Regions from separate parts of the Mesorhizobium sp. NZP2077 genome, predicted to be linked through region 1. Evidence: predicted binding sites of a transcription regulator. Region 1 holds the regulator's gene; each other region holds the start of a gene.
What was found. Region 1 encodes PhoB, which activates phosphate uptake and scavenging genes when phosphate is short. Its sites were predicted from a motif close to TGTCATNNANCTGTCAT; they were not measured.
Positions count from the first base shown of each region.

Region 2: the regulator PhoB is predicted to act here: its motif matches at 2,061-2,077, upstream of HGP13_RS35580 (ceramide glucosyltransferase).
Region 3: the regulator PhoB is predicted to act here: its motif matches at 1,878-1,894, upstream of HGP13_RS15660 (acid phosphatase).

Region 1 is NZ_CP051293.1:1,415,198-1,419,257, reverse strand. Features, by position in the region: gene HGP13_RS06970 (ROK family protein) at 111-1,361, shown strand; gene phoB (phosphate regulon transcriptional regulator PhoB) at 1,374-2,063, opposite strand; gene phoU (phosphate signaling complex protein PhoU) at 2,083-2,790, opposite strand; gene pstB (phosphate ABC transporter ATP-binding protein PstB) at 2,816-3,619, opposite strand; gene pstA (phosphate ABC transporter permease PstA) at 3,616-4,060, opposite strand, start outside.
Region 2 is NZ_CP051293.1:7,261,572-7,265,631, forward strand. Features, by position in the region: gene HGP13_RS35575 (O-succinylhomoserine sulfhydrylase) at 1-774, shown strand, start outside; gene HGP13_RS35580 (ceramide glucosyltransferase) at 808-1,959, opposite strand; gene apaG (Co2+/Mg2+ efflux protein ApaG) at 2,259-2,651, shown strand; gene HGP13_RS35590 (Hsp33 family molecular chaperone) at 2,692-3,723, opposite strand; gene argF (ornithine carbamoyltransferase) at 3,802-4,060, opposite strand, start outside.
Region 3 is NZ_CP051293.1:3,160,815-3,164,874, forward strand. Features, by position in the region: gene HGP13_RS15650 (EAL domain-containing protein) at 1-357, opposite strand, end outside; gene HGP13_RS15655 (cytochrome-c peroxidase) at 518-1,780, opposite strand; gene HGP13_RS15660 (acid phosphatase) at 1,972-3,504, shown strand; gene HGP13_RS15665 (Lrp/AsnC family transcriptional regulator) at 3,515-3,994, opposite strand.

The sequences.
Region 1 (4,060 bases):
CTCGGAATAAATAAATGACAGGACGGGCCGCTTCTGCCAGTATTTACCCGTGTCGTCGGCAGGGTTCGAGGGGCCGGAGGAACCGCGGCGACCGGGAGGATATGGGAAAGATGTCGGTCGGAATCCGCCACGACGATCTGCGCCGGCGCAACCGCGCGATGGTGATTGCGGCCGTGCGCCGGGCCGGTCGACCCTCGCGCACCGAGATTGCCGCGACCACCGGCCTCAGCCACTCGACCATATCGGCTATCTCTTCCGACCTGATCGGCGAAGGCATCCTGGCCGAAGGCAAGCCGAGCGAGGCCGGCGCGCTCAAACGCGGCCGGCCGCAGGTCGGCCTCGGCCTCAACCCGGAGGCCGCGGCTGTCATGACCGTGGTGCTGTCGCTGAATTTCCTCTCCGTCGCCGTCATCGACTATGCCGGCCAGGTGGTATCGGAGGAACAGCGCCGGTTGGACACACTGACCATGTCGCGCGAAGCGCTGATCGGCGAATGCGTCGCCATCGTGCGGCGGCGCCTCGAGGATCCCGATATCGACGTGCGCAGCGTCGCCCGCATCGCGCTGGCGATCCAGGGCATCACCGACACCGAGGCCCGGGCGATGCTCTGGTCGCCGATCACGCCGCAGACCAACATCGCCTTCGCCGACATACTCGAGGCCGAGTTCGGCATCCCCGCCACCATGGAAAACGACTGCAACATGATGGCGGTGGCGCTGCGCTGGCGCGATCCCGAGCGCTACCGCGACGACTTCATCGCCATCCTTCTGTCGCACGGCATCGGCATGGGCCTGGTGCTGAAGGGCGAGTTGTTCACCGGCACCCATTCCTCAGGCGGCGAGTTCGGCCACATGATCCATCGGCCCGGCGGCGCGCTCTGCCGCTGCGGACGCCGCGGCTGCGTCGAGGCCTATGCCGGCAACTACGCCATCTGGCGCAACGCCAGGCAGCTCAGTGAGGACACCGAGCCGGTGGCCGACGTCAGCGACGCGCAGATGCGGGCGCTCGCCGCCACGGCACGCGAACGCGACGGGCCCGAGCGCGAAGCCTATCGCAAGGCGGGCGAGGCACTGGGCTACGGCCTCGGCAGCCTGTTCGCGCTGATCGATCCAGCACCCGTCGCCATGGTCGGCGTCAGCGCCGCCGCCTTCGACCTGATCGAGCCCGCATTGCGCGAGGCCATCGCCCAGACCGCCGGCGGCCAGCACTCGAAATCGATTTCCTTCGACACCGAACCGAACGAACTTCCCCTCATCCGCGAAGGCTGCGCCATGCGCGCGCTGACCTTCGTCGACCAAGAGATCTTCGCACCGGGTGTGCAGGCGAAATCAGGCCTTGCCGTAAAGAAAAACGTAGCCTGAATCAGGTCACGCTCAATCCTCGCGGATCGCGTAGCCCGCCCCACGGATGGTGCGGATAACATCGGGCATGCGGCCATTGTTGACCGCCTTCCGCAGCCGGCCGACATGCACGTCCACCGTGCGCTCGTCGATGTAGATCGTCTCGCCCCAGACATTGTCGAGCAGCTGGCTGCGCGAGAACACGCGGCCGGGATGACGCATCATGAATTCGAGCAGGCGGAATTCGGTCGGCCCGAGCCGGATCTCGCTCTTCTTGCGATAGACCCGGTGCGATTCACGATCGAGCACGATGTCGCCGACCTTGAGCACGCTGGACAGAACTTCCGGCTTGGCGCGGCGCAGCAGCGCCTTGACGCGAGCCATGAATTCCGGCGTCGAGAACGGCTTGACCAGATAGTCGTCGGCGCCGGTCGAGAGCCCGCGCACGCGGTCGCTTTCTTCGCCCCGCGCGGTCAGCATGATGATCGGCAACCGCTCGGTCTCGGGCCGCATCCGCAGCCGCCGACAGAGTTCGATGCCGGACACCGCCGGCACCATCCAGTCGAGCACGAGAAGGTCGGGCACGTTCTCCTGCAGGCGGATCTCAGCCTCGTCGCCGCGCGGCACCACCTCCACCTGGTAGCCTTCGGATTCAAGATTGTAACGGAGCAGCACCCCCAGCGGCTCCTCATCCTCCACCACCATAATGCGTGGCGCGATCATCGATTGGTTACCTCTTGCGTCAGGCCGCGGGCGCCGACATCGCCGTCTCATCCTGTTTTGGACGGTTGGCGGGCAACTGCGTGCCGGTCAGGACATAGTAGGCGTTTTCGGCGATGTTGGTCACGTGGTCGCCGATGCGTTCGAGATTCTTGGCGCAGAACAACAGATGCGTGCACGCCGTGATGTTGCGCGGGTCCTCCATCATATAGGTCAACAGTTCGCGGAAGACGGAGGTGTATTTGACGTCGATGCGTTCGTCGTCATTCCTGAGCTTGGCAAGTGCGGCGGCATCGCCGGCCGCGTACTCCTCGATCACGCCCTGCACCTGGATCAGCACCAGCTGCGCCATGGCGTCGATGGAATGCGACAGGTCGCGCGGCGTAGTGGCGAGGCCGACGGTGCCGACGCGCTTGGCGATGTTCTTGGCAAGGTCGCCGATGCGCTCGAGATCGCCGGCCATGCGGATCGAGCCGACGACATGGCGCAGATCGTCGGCCATCGGCTGGCGCTTGGCGATCAGCGTGATGGCGCGGTCGTCGAGTTCGCGCTGGCGCGCGTCCATGATGGCGTCGTCGGAGACCACACGCTGTGCCAGCGCGTTGTCGGAATTCAGCAGCGCCTTGGTGGCCCCGCCGACCATCGAGCCGGCGAGATCGCCCATGTCGCTGATCAGCTTGCTGATCTGTCCGAGATCCTCGTCGAAGGCTGCGACTGTGTGTTCGGCCATGATCCTGGTCCTCGTATGCGTGCGATCAGCCGAAGCGGCCGGTGATGTAATCTTGCGTGCGCTTCTCGCGAGGCGACGTGAAGATCTTCTCGGTTTTGTCGAACTCGACCAGTTCTCCCAGATACATGAAGGCGGTCTGCTTCGAGACGCGCGCCGCCTGCTGCATGTTGTGGGTGACGATGACGATCGTGTAGTCGGCCTGCAGCTCGTCGATCAGCTCCTCGATCTTGGCGGTCGACAGCGGGTCAAGCGCCGAGGCCGGCTCGTCGAGCAGGATGACTTCCGGCTTCACCGCCACGGTGCGGGCGATGCACAGCCGCTGCTGCTGGCCGCCTGACAGGCTGAGGCCGCTGGCATTGAGCTTGTCCTTGACCTCGTTCCATAGGGCTGCGCGCTTCAGCGCCTGCTCGACGCGGCCGTCCATCTCGGCCTTGCTGATCTTCTCATAGAGCCTGACGCCGAAAGCGATGTTCTCATAGATCGACATCGGGAACGGCGTCGGCTTCTGGAACACCATGCCGATCTTGGTGCGCAGCAGGTTGAGATCCTGCGAGCGGTCGAGGACGTTCTGGCCGTCGAGCAGGACCTGGCCCTCGGCGGTCTGCTTTGGATAGAGCTCATAGATGCGGTTGAAGACGCGCAGCAGCGTCGACTTTCCGCAACCCGACGGCCCGATGAAAGCGGTGACGCTGCGCTCGGGCAGCGACAGCGTGATATCCTTCAGCGCCTTCGACTGGCCGTAGTAGAAGTTGAGGTTCTTGACCTCGATCTTTACCTTGGCGGCTGCCTCGGCGGCGATCGTCATGTCTGGAGACAACATCTGGCTCATTTGTCCTCTCTGCGTCCGGTCAGGCTGCGCGCAACGATGCTGAGCGCGAGAACCGTCAATGTGATGATGAGTGCGCCAGTCCAGGCCAGCTGCTGCCATTCCTCGTAAGGGCTGAGAGCAAACTGGAAGATGGTCACAGGCAGGCTGGCCATTGGCGCGTTGAGATTGCTCGACCAGAACTGGTTGTTCAGCGCCGTGAAAAGAAGGGGTGCCGTCTCGCCGGAGATGCGGGCGATGGCCAGCAATATGCCGGTGACGATACCGGACATTGCGGCGCGGTAGGCGACCGACTTGATGACCACCCAGCGCGGCGCGCCGATCGCGGTGCCGGCTTCGCGCAAGGCGTTGGGCACCAGGTTGAGCATGTCCTCGGTGGTGCGCACGACGACGGGGATGACCAGGATGGCAAGCGCGACGGCGCCGGCGATCGCCGAGAAATGC
Region 2 (4,060 bases), 1.5 Mb from region 1:
GCCAACTGGGAAAAGGCGGTCAGGCCCAACACAAAACTGTTCTTCCTGGAAAGCCCGACCAACCCGACGCTGGAAGTGGTCGACATATCAGCCGTCGCCTCGCTGGCCAACTCGATCGGCGCGCGGCTCGTGGTCGACAATGTCTTCGCCACGCCTTTGCAGCAGAAGCCGTTGCAGCTCGGCGCCCACATCGTCGTCTATTCGGCGACCAAGCACATCGATGGCCAGGGGCGCTGCCTGGGCGGTGTCATCCTGTCCGACAAGAAGTGGATCGACGAGAATTTGCACGACTATTTCCGCCACACCGGCCCCAGCCTGTCGCCGTTCAATGCCTGGACACTGCTCAAGGGCCTGGAGACGCTGCCGCTGCGCGTGCGCCAGCAGACGGAGAGTGCCGGCAAGATCGCCGACTTCCTCGCCGAGCAGCCGCAGATTGCCCGCGTCATCTATCCCGGCCGCGCCGACCACCCGCAGGCCGATATCGTCAAGAAGCAGATGTCGGGCGGTTCGACGCTGATCTGCCTCGACGTCAAGGGCGGCAAGCAGGCCGCCTTCGCCTTGCAGAACGCGCTCGACATCGTGCTGATCTCGAACAATCTCGGCGATGCCAAGAGCCTGATCACCCATCCGGCGACGACCACGCACAAGAATTTGAGCGACGAGGCTCGCGCCGAACTCGGCATCGGGCCAGGTACGCTCAGGCTGTCGGTCGGTCTGGAGGACACCGACGATCTTCTGGAAGACATCGCGCAGGCGCTGAAGGCCGCAAAATAGAACCAGTCGAGGCAGCTTTCGTCCGCGCCGCGATCAGGCGCGCGACGGCGTCTCTTCCAGTTCGGCGGCCTTGGTGCCGATGGTCATCGCGTTGCCGCGCCAGTCGACAGCGCCGCCAAGCCAGCCGCGAGCCCACATGATTGGAAGCATCAAGTCTCGCGCAATCATCGCCGCGACCATGCGCGGCGACAGGTGCCAGCCCTTGGACCAGGCCAGGACACATTCAGGAAGATAGAAGGTCGCCAGCACGGCGATGGCCGTCAGCGGCAGGCTGAAGCCGGCACTTGCCGCCGCAACCAGTGCGAGCAGCAGCGGCACCACCGCGCCGGTCAGGATTTCGGGTGCGAAGAACAGCGGGAAGGTGACGCGGCGCAGGCGCGCCCAGCGGGCCTGGCGCGACCAGATCTCGCCAAGCCTGCGTCGGCCGAGCGGCTGTTCGAAGGGCGCTGCGACGAGATTGACGCGCAGGCCAAGACCATTGACCAGCTTGGTAGCGGCGGCGTCCTCGGCGATTTCGGCGGCCAGAGCGCGGATGCCGCCATTGGCGCCCAGCATCGGCTTGTTCCACAACATGCTCTTGCCCTGGGCAAAGCCGAGGCCGAGCGCCTCGCCGGCATACTGCCAACGGGCTTGCAGTGTGTTGAGGAAGGCGCATTCGACCTCGGCCCAGAACCCGTCCGGCCGCGAGCCGATCGGTGTCGAGCAGACAAGGCCGGTATCCGGCCGCCACGCCGCCATCAGATGCTGGACGTAGTCTCTTGGCATCAGCACGTTGGAGTCGGCCAGGATGACCCAGTCATGGCGCGCGGCTTCCCAACCCTTGACGCAATTGTTGAGCTTGGGATTGGCGCTGACGCGATCGTCCCCGATCAACAGCCGGGCTGGCACTTTTGGAAAGCGGCCAATGGCGGCGCGGATCAATCTGACCACCGGATCGTCGGCATGGGCGACGCAGAAGATCAGCTCGTAGCGCGGCCAGTCGAGCGAGAAGGCGCGCTCCAGCGTCTCCTGCGTGAACGGCTCGACACCGCGCGACGGTATGACAATCGACACCGCCGGCGACTTGCCGGCACGCCGTGCGATGGTCGTGCGCCGTTTCAGCTGTGAAGCGGCGAGCAGGATACTGGCAACGTTTGAAAGGACAAGGGCAGTCGAAAGCGAGGCGGCTATGAGAGTGAGTTCCATCGAGATCTGGTCACTCCAGGAGAGACGGCCTGCATCGTGGCCGTTTTCAGCAGTTCGACAGAGCGCCGAGTCGCCCGGTGCCTGCACACCACCATTGTCGTGTGTCACTTAAATGACATTCTTTGCCGGCACCTGCGTTTCAAGACCAGGCGCGACAAGACGCGCACGTTGACCTGCTCGCCGGGAGCGCCGAAAGGTTCTGTTTGTTGCATGACCTCTGGACAAACGGAAACCCGTTTGTCCGGGAAAACCGGTTCCCACTTTTCGGGATCATGCTTGAGATTGTTTTGGAGCCGCTTATGTACCGCGCCGTGACGCGCAACATCGAAGTGCAGGTCAGGCCGTTCTATCTCGAGGATCGCTCTGATCCTTCCGAGAACCGCTATGTCTGGGGCTATCAGATAACGATCGACAACCAGTCGGACGAATTCGTGCAGCTTCTGTCGCGCTATTGGCACATCACCGACGGTGCCGGCCGGGTCGAGGAAGTGCGCGGCCCCGGCGTCGTCGGCGACCAGCCCGAACTCAATCCCGGCGACAGCTATCAGTACACGTCCGGCTGCCCGCTCTCGACGCCGTCAGGCATCATGGTCGGGCGCTACACGATGCGCAACAAGCGGGGCGAGACTTTCGATATCGCCATCCCGGCGTTTTCGCTGGATCTGCCGGGGACGAGGCGGACGGTGAATTAGGGTCTTTCTCCCCGTCACTAATACGGGGAGAAAGGATTCCTCACTGCGCCGCGAATTCCGCCGGATCGAAGTCGTACTGCGTCGAGCAGAATTCGCAGGCGACATGGATGCCGCCATCCTCGGTGCTGTCCTTGATCTCCTGCGCGGAAAAACCCTCGAGGATGCCGCGGATCTTGTCGCGCGAGCATGAGCACTGGTCGGCGACGGGGACGCCGCCGAAGACGCGCACGCCATGCTCGTGGAACAGGCGATAGAGCAGCCGCTCGGCGCCGATCGTCGGATCGATCAGCTCGGTCGGCTCGATCGTGCCGAGCAGCGCCAACAGTTCCTGCCAGGAATTGTCGGCCGGATCGTGGATCTCCTCGCGCGGATCGCCATCGCCGCCGGGCAGGTCCGGAACGCGCATGCGCTCGGGTGACTGCGGCAGGAACTGCGCCAGGATGCCGCCGGCGCGCCACTGTTCGCGCGCGCCGCCAGGACCTGGCGTCAACAGCTTGGCAACCGAGAGCCGGATATCCGTCGGGATCTGTTCCGACTGGCGGAAATAGGTGCGCGCCGCGTCCTCCAGCGTTTCGCCGTCGAGCTGGACGATGCCCTGATAGCGTTGCGTATGGGCGCCCTGGTCGATAGTCAACGCCAGCACGCCGCTGCCGAGCAGCGTCTGCTGGGACGTTTCGCCCGCCGCGACCAAAGCCTCCAGCCGGTCGGCGTCAAAGCGTGCATAGGCGCGCAATGCCGAGGGCGTCGAGAAATCCGCCACCAGCATGTCGACCGGCCCGTCGGTGCGGGTCTGCAGGATGAACTTGCCCTCGAACTTGAGCGAGGTGCCGAGCAGCACCGTCAGCACGCAGGCTTCCGCCAGCAGGCGGGCAACCGGTTCGGGATAATCGTGGCGGCTGAGGATTGCGTCGAGCATCGGCCCGAGCTGCACTGTGCGGCCGCGCACATCGAGCGGGCCGACCTCGAACGGGACCACATGGTCGTCGCCGGCATAGCCGAACTCGCCGAGTTTGGGGTGATGTTCAGTCACTTGATGCATTTCCAACATGACAAAGCTCCAGGGCGCGGCCATGCGACCCGGAGAGGCACATGCGTCCAAACGCGCTTGATTTGCGTGATGCGGCGCAGATAGGCATCGCGCCCCCGCAGATCAAGCGCCCAAACACCAGGCGAGCACCGCCTTCTGGGCGTGGAGCCGGTTCTCGGCCTCGTCGAAGACCACCGAATGCGGGCCGTCGATGACTTCGTCCGTCACTTCCTCGCCGCGATGCGCCGGCAGGCAGTGCATGAACAGCGCGTCCGGCTTGGCATGCGCCATCAGCTTGGCATTGACCTGGTAGGGCGAGAAGACGTTGTGGCCGCGGGCGCGATGCTCCTGGCCCATCGACACCCAGCAATCGGTGACGATG
Region 3 (4,060 bases), 1.7 Mb from region 1:
GCGGTCCGGGTTGAAATCCAGCGGCAGGAAGTAAACCTCGGAAATGGAGACATTGGTGGCGAGGTTGTTGTAGATCTGCTGGATTGTCGCGCGGCCTTCGTCGCCCAGATTGGTGCCGTGCCGGTCGAGGTTTCGGACGCTGGGCAGATAGGTCAAGGTCCGCACATTTTCATAGACGGCCCGCAAGGCGTCTTCGACGGTCTTGGCCGTCGCTCTGGAAGCTGCCTGGGAATTCTCGAGATAGCGCTCCTTGGCCAGCGCGTAGTTTCGCTGGGCGTCGATATGCAACGCCGCCAGCGTCGCCGCGCCGGTCAAAAGGATCACAACAAATCCGGCCGCTCGCCCGAATGCGTTCATCTGCGTCCCACCATCGAGTGACGAGGGTTATCCTAGAGCGGTTTAGGAAGCGCTAATGGGATATGTCTTTCTTTACCGGCCCCAAGCGTTAAGGCGCATCAAATCCGGCCAATCCAGAAGCCTTTCCTTGCCAGCGTGCAGGCCAAATGAGCAGGGCTTTTCAGTTCGCTGCCTGCTGGTCGGCGTCGGTGAGCGTGCCGAGAAAGGCGACGATGTCGTCGATCTCGGCATCATTGAGCGCCGGTCTGTCGCCAGGCTTCTTGCCGTTGAAGGGCGGGTCCCGATTCAAGTTCGGCCAGTAAGCCTTTGGCAAATCGTCATATTGCCTGACCGTACCGTCGGCATTTTTGGGGTACCAATGGCCGGGATCAGTATCACGGCTGGCGTACAAGGCGACCGCGTCGCGCAGCGTGTGGAACGTGCTGTTGTGGAAGAAGCTCTTGCGCAGCGCGACGTTGCGCAAGGTAGGCGTCTTGAATAGGCCGCAATACTCTCTCCGTCCCTTGAAATCGGTGCGCAGCGGGCCGCACAGGCCGAGATCGACATAGGCCGGATCGGCGTTGGCAGGGATCGCCGCATTGCGCGGCACGGCGATGGCGATCAGGCCGAAATCAGTGAATTGCGGCGGTTCGCCGTCATTGGCGGGTTCGCTGAGGTGACAGCTGGCGCAATTGCCCTTGGTTTCGTCCTCGAACAGCGCGCGGCCGCGCATTTCCTGCGCCGTGAGTTCTGCCTTGCCGGCGAGGAAGGCATCGTAGCGGCTGGAATAGGGATAGAAATCGGCAGCACTCTGTTCGAAGGTGCCGAGCGCTTCGGCGGCGGCATCGAAGGCGTCACCCGGGTGCTCGAACACGTCTGCGCCGAAGGTTGCCTTGAATGCGTCGGCATAGGCCGATTTGCGCAAGGCAGCGGCGACGGCGGCCTCATCCTTGTTGGCCATCTCGAAGGGCGAGAGCAGGGGTATCTTGGCCTGGTCCTTGCCATGGTCGGCGCGGCCGTCCCAGGTCAGGCCGCCGGTCGGGCCATTGTCGACGCTCTCATCGCCTTCGTCTTCGGAATCGTAGAAATGCTCGGTGAAGGCGGGCGCCGCCTGGAGATAGCGCAGCGACGGCACGGCGCGCACGCCCGGCTGGTCGAGGTTTGGCCCGCCCATCTCGACCGGCGAGGCCGAGGCGGGGCCGAAGGCGTGGTGCGGATCATGGCAGGACGAGCAGGCCTGCTTGCCCGAGGCTGACAGGGCCGGATCGAAGAACATTTCTTTGCCAAGCGTGGTCAGCGCCTCGGCGCGCGCGTAGGCCTGGGCGCGCGACATCGGGCCGGGGTGGACGCCATCCGGTGCCGCCGTGTTTGCGGGCGCGGCGAAGCTTACCACCGATGCCGCGGCGATCACTGCCGCCCGGCTTTTCCATCGTCCCGTTGCCATGCCTGAAGTCCGGTTTCGATCCCGCAACTAAGTATCCTGTGCAACGGATTCATGACCTGGCCTGGCGTTCACGAAACCGTGTTCGACGGGTCGGTAAATGTCACAAAGGTGACAAGGCATGGAAGTAGCTCCAGTCCTGTATTTCGTTGCCCATGCGTGCCGTCCTCCAGCCAGCCACGAGGCATCTTCCCATGACCAGGTCCTTTCTCTCGCTTTGCCTCGCCTCGACGGCGCTGGCATCGTTCGCCGGCGCGGCCCACGCCGCTCCTCCCGGCTACGACAAGATCGACACCGTCGTCGTCATCTATGCCGAGAACCGCAGCTTCGATAATCTCTATGGCGGCTTCCCCGGCGCCAATGGGCTGGCCAATGTCTCGGCCGACCAGGCGCGCCAGCTCGACCGCGACGGCAAGCCGCTTTCAGAGTTGCCGCCGGCCTGGGGTGGGCTGACCGCCAAGGGCGTGACGCCACCGGTGACCGAAGCGCAGTCAGCGCATCTCGCCAATGCCAGCTTCGCCATCGACGATGTTGCCGGCTTCAACGAGAAGACCTCCGTCATCACGCGCGATCTCTGGCACCGCTTCTATCAGGAGCAGATGCAGATCGACGCTGGCCGGAACGACAAGTTCGCCGCCTGGGCCGATTCCGGCGGCCTCGTGATGGGCCATTATGACGGCTCCGGCCTGCCGATGTGGGCAGTGGCGAAGAAATACGTGCTGGCCGACAATTTCTTCCAGGGTGCCTTTGGCGGCTCCTTCCTCAACCACTTCCAGCTCGCCTGCGCCTGCGTTCCGGTCTATCCCAACGCCGACACCAGCCCGGTGAAGGGGCAGATCGCCGTCGTCGAGGCTGACGGCAAGACGCTGAAGGTGGCCGACAATTCGCCGGCCTCAGCCCTTGGCGGCGCGCCGAAATTTGTCAATGACGGCGCCATCACGCCGGACTTCTACGCCGTCAACACCATGCAGCCGCCCTATCAGCCGAGCAACAACAAGCCGGCCGCGGGCGGCGACCCGGCCTTGGCCGATCCGTCCGTGGCCAGCACGCTGCCGCCGCAGCACGACATCACCATCGGCGACCTGCTGTCGCTGAAGGGGATCGACTGGGCCTGGTATGCCGGCGCCTGGCAGGCCACGCTCGACGGCAAGAACGCCACGCCGGTGCCGAACTTCCAGTTCCATCACCAGCCGTTCAACTATTTCGCTGCCTATGCGCCCGGCACGGCCGCGCGGACCACGCATCTCAGGGATGGCGGCCTGGAAGGCACCGAATTCATCAAGGCGATCGACGACGGCAAGCTGCCGGCCGTCACTTTCTACAAGCCGCAAGGCAATCTCAACGAGCACGGCGGCTATACCGATGTGGCGAGCGGCGACCAGCATCTGGCCGACCTCGTCGCGCATCTGGAGAAGAGCCCGCAATGGGGTCACATGCTGGTGGTCGTCACCTATGACGAGAATGGCGGCTTCTGGGATCATGTCGCGCCGCCGAAGGCCGATCGCTGGGGGCCGGGCAACCGCGTCCCGGCCTTCATCATCTCGCCCTATGCGAAGATGGGCACGGTCGACCACACGCAATATGACACGACGTCGATCCTGCGCTTCATCACCGCGCGCTACGATCTGCCTGTGCTCTCCGGCATCGTCGCCCGCGACAAGGCGCTTGCCGGCAATGGGGAGCCGCCGATCGGCGATCTCTCCGCCGCGCTTGACCTCAGCCGGTAGGCTGGGGCCGCTAACCGCCTGATCTGCGGATCAGGTCGCGGCCGATCGGCTTCGGCGCCTCGCTGCGCAGCACCAGCGCCGTGGTGACAGCACCATGGCGCGCCACGGCGTCGACGATGGTTTCCAGGTGGGCGGGCGAGGGCGCGACCACTTTCACGATGAAGCAATCCTCGCCGGTCAGCCGGTGCACCTCGGTAATCTCGGGCATTGCGGCGAACTGCTTCAGGCAGGGGCGGATGTGCTCATGCGTGGTGCGCACGCGGATGATGGCCATCATGCCGAGACCGAGCGCCGCCGGATCGATCACCGCGGTGTAGCCGGCAATGACGCCGCGCTCCTCCAACCGCTTGACCCGCTCGGACGTCGCCGGTTGCGACAGCCCCACCCGCCGGCCAAGCTCCGACATGCCGATGCGGCCATTCTCCTGCATGGTTTCGACAATGGCGACGTCGGTCGGGTCGAGCGGCGTGCGCTCAGCGTTGTTCTTCATGGGCACCTTGAATCCATCGGCAAGGACGTGATTTTTCCGATGGTTTCCCATTCTCGATGCCAACGC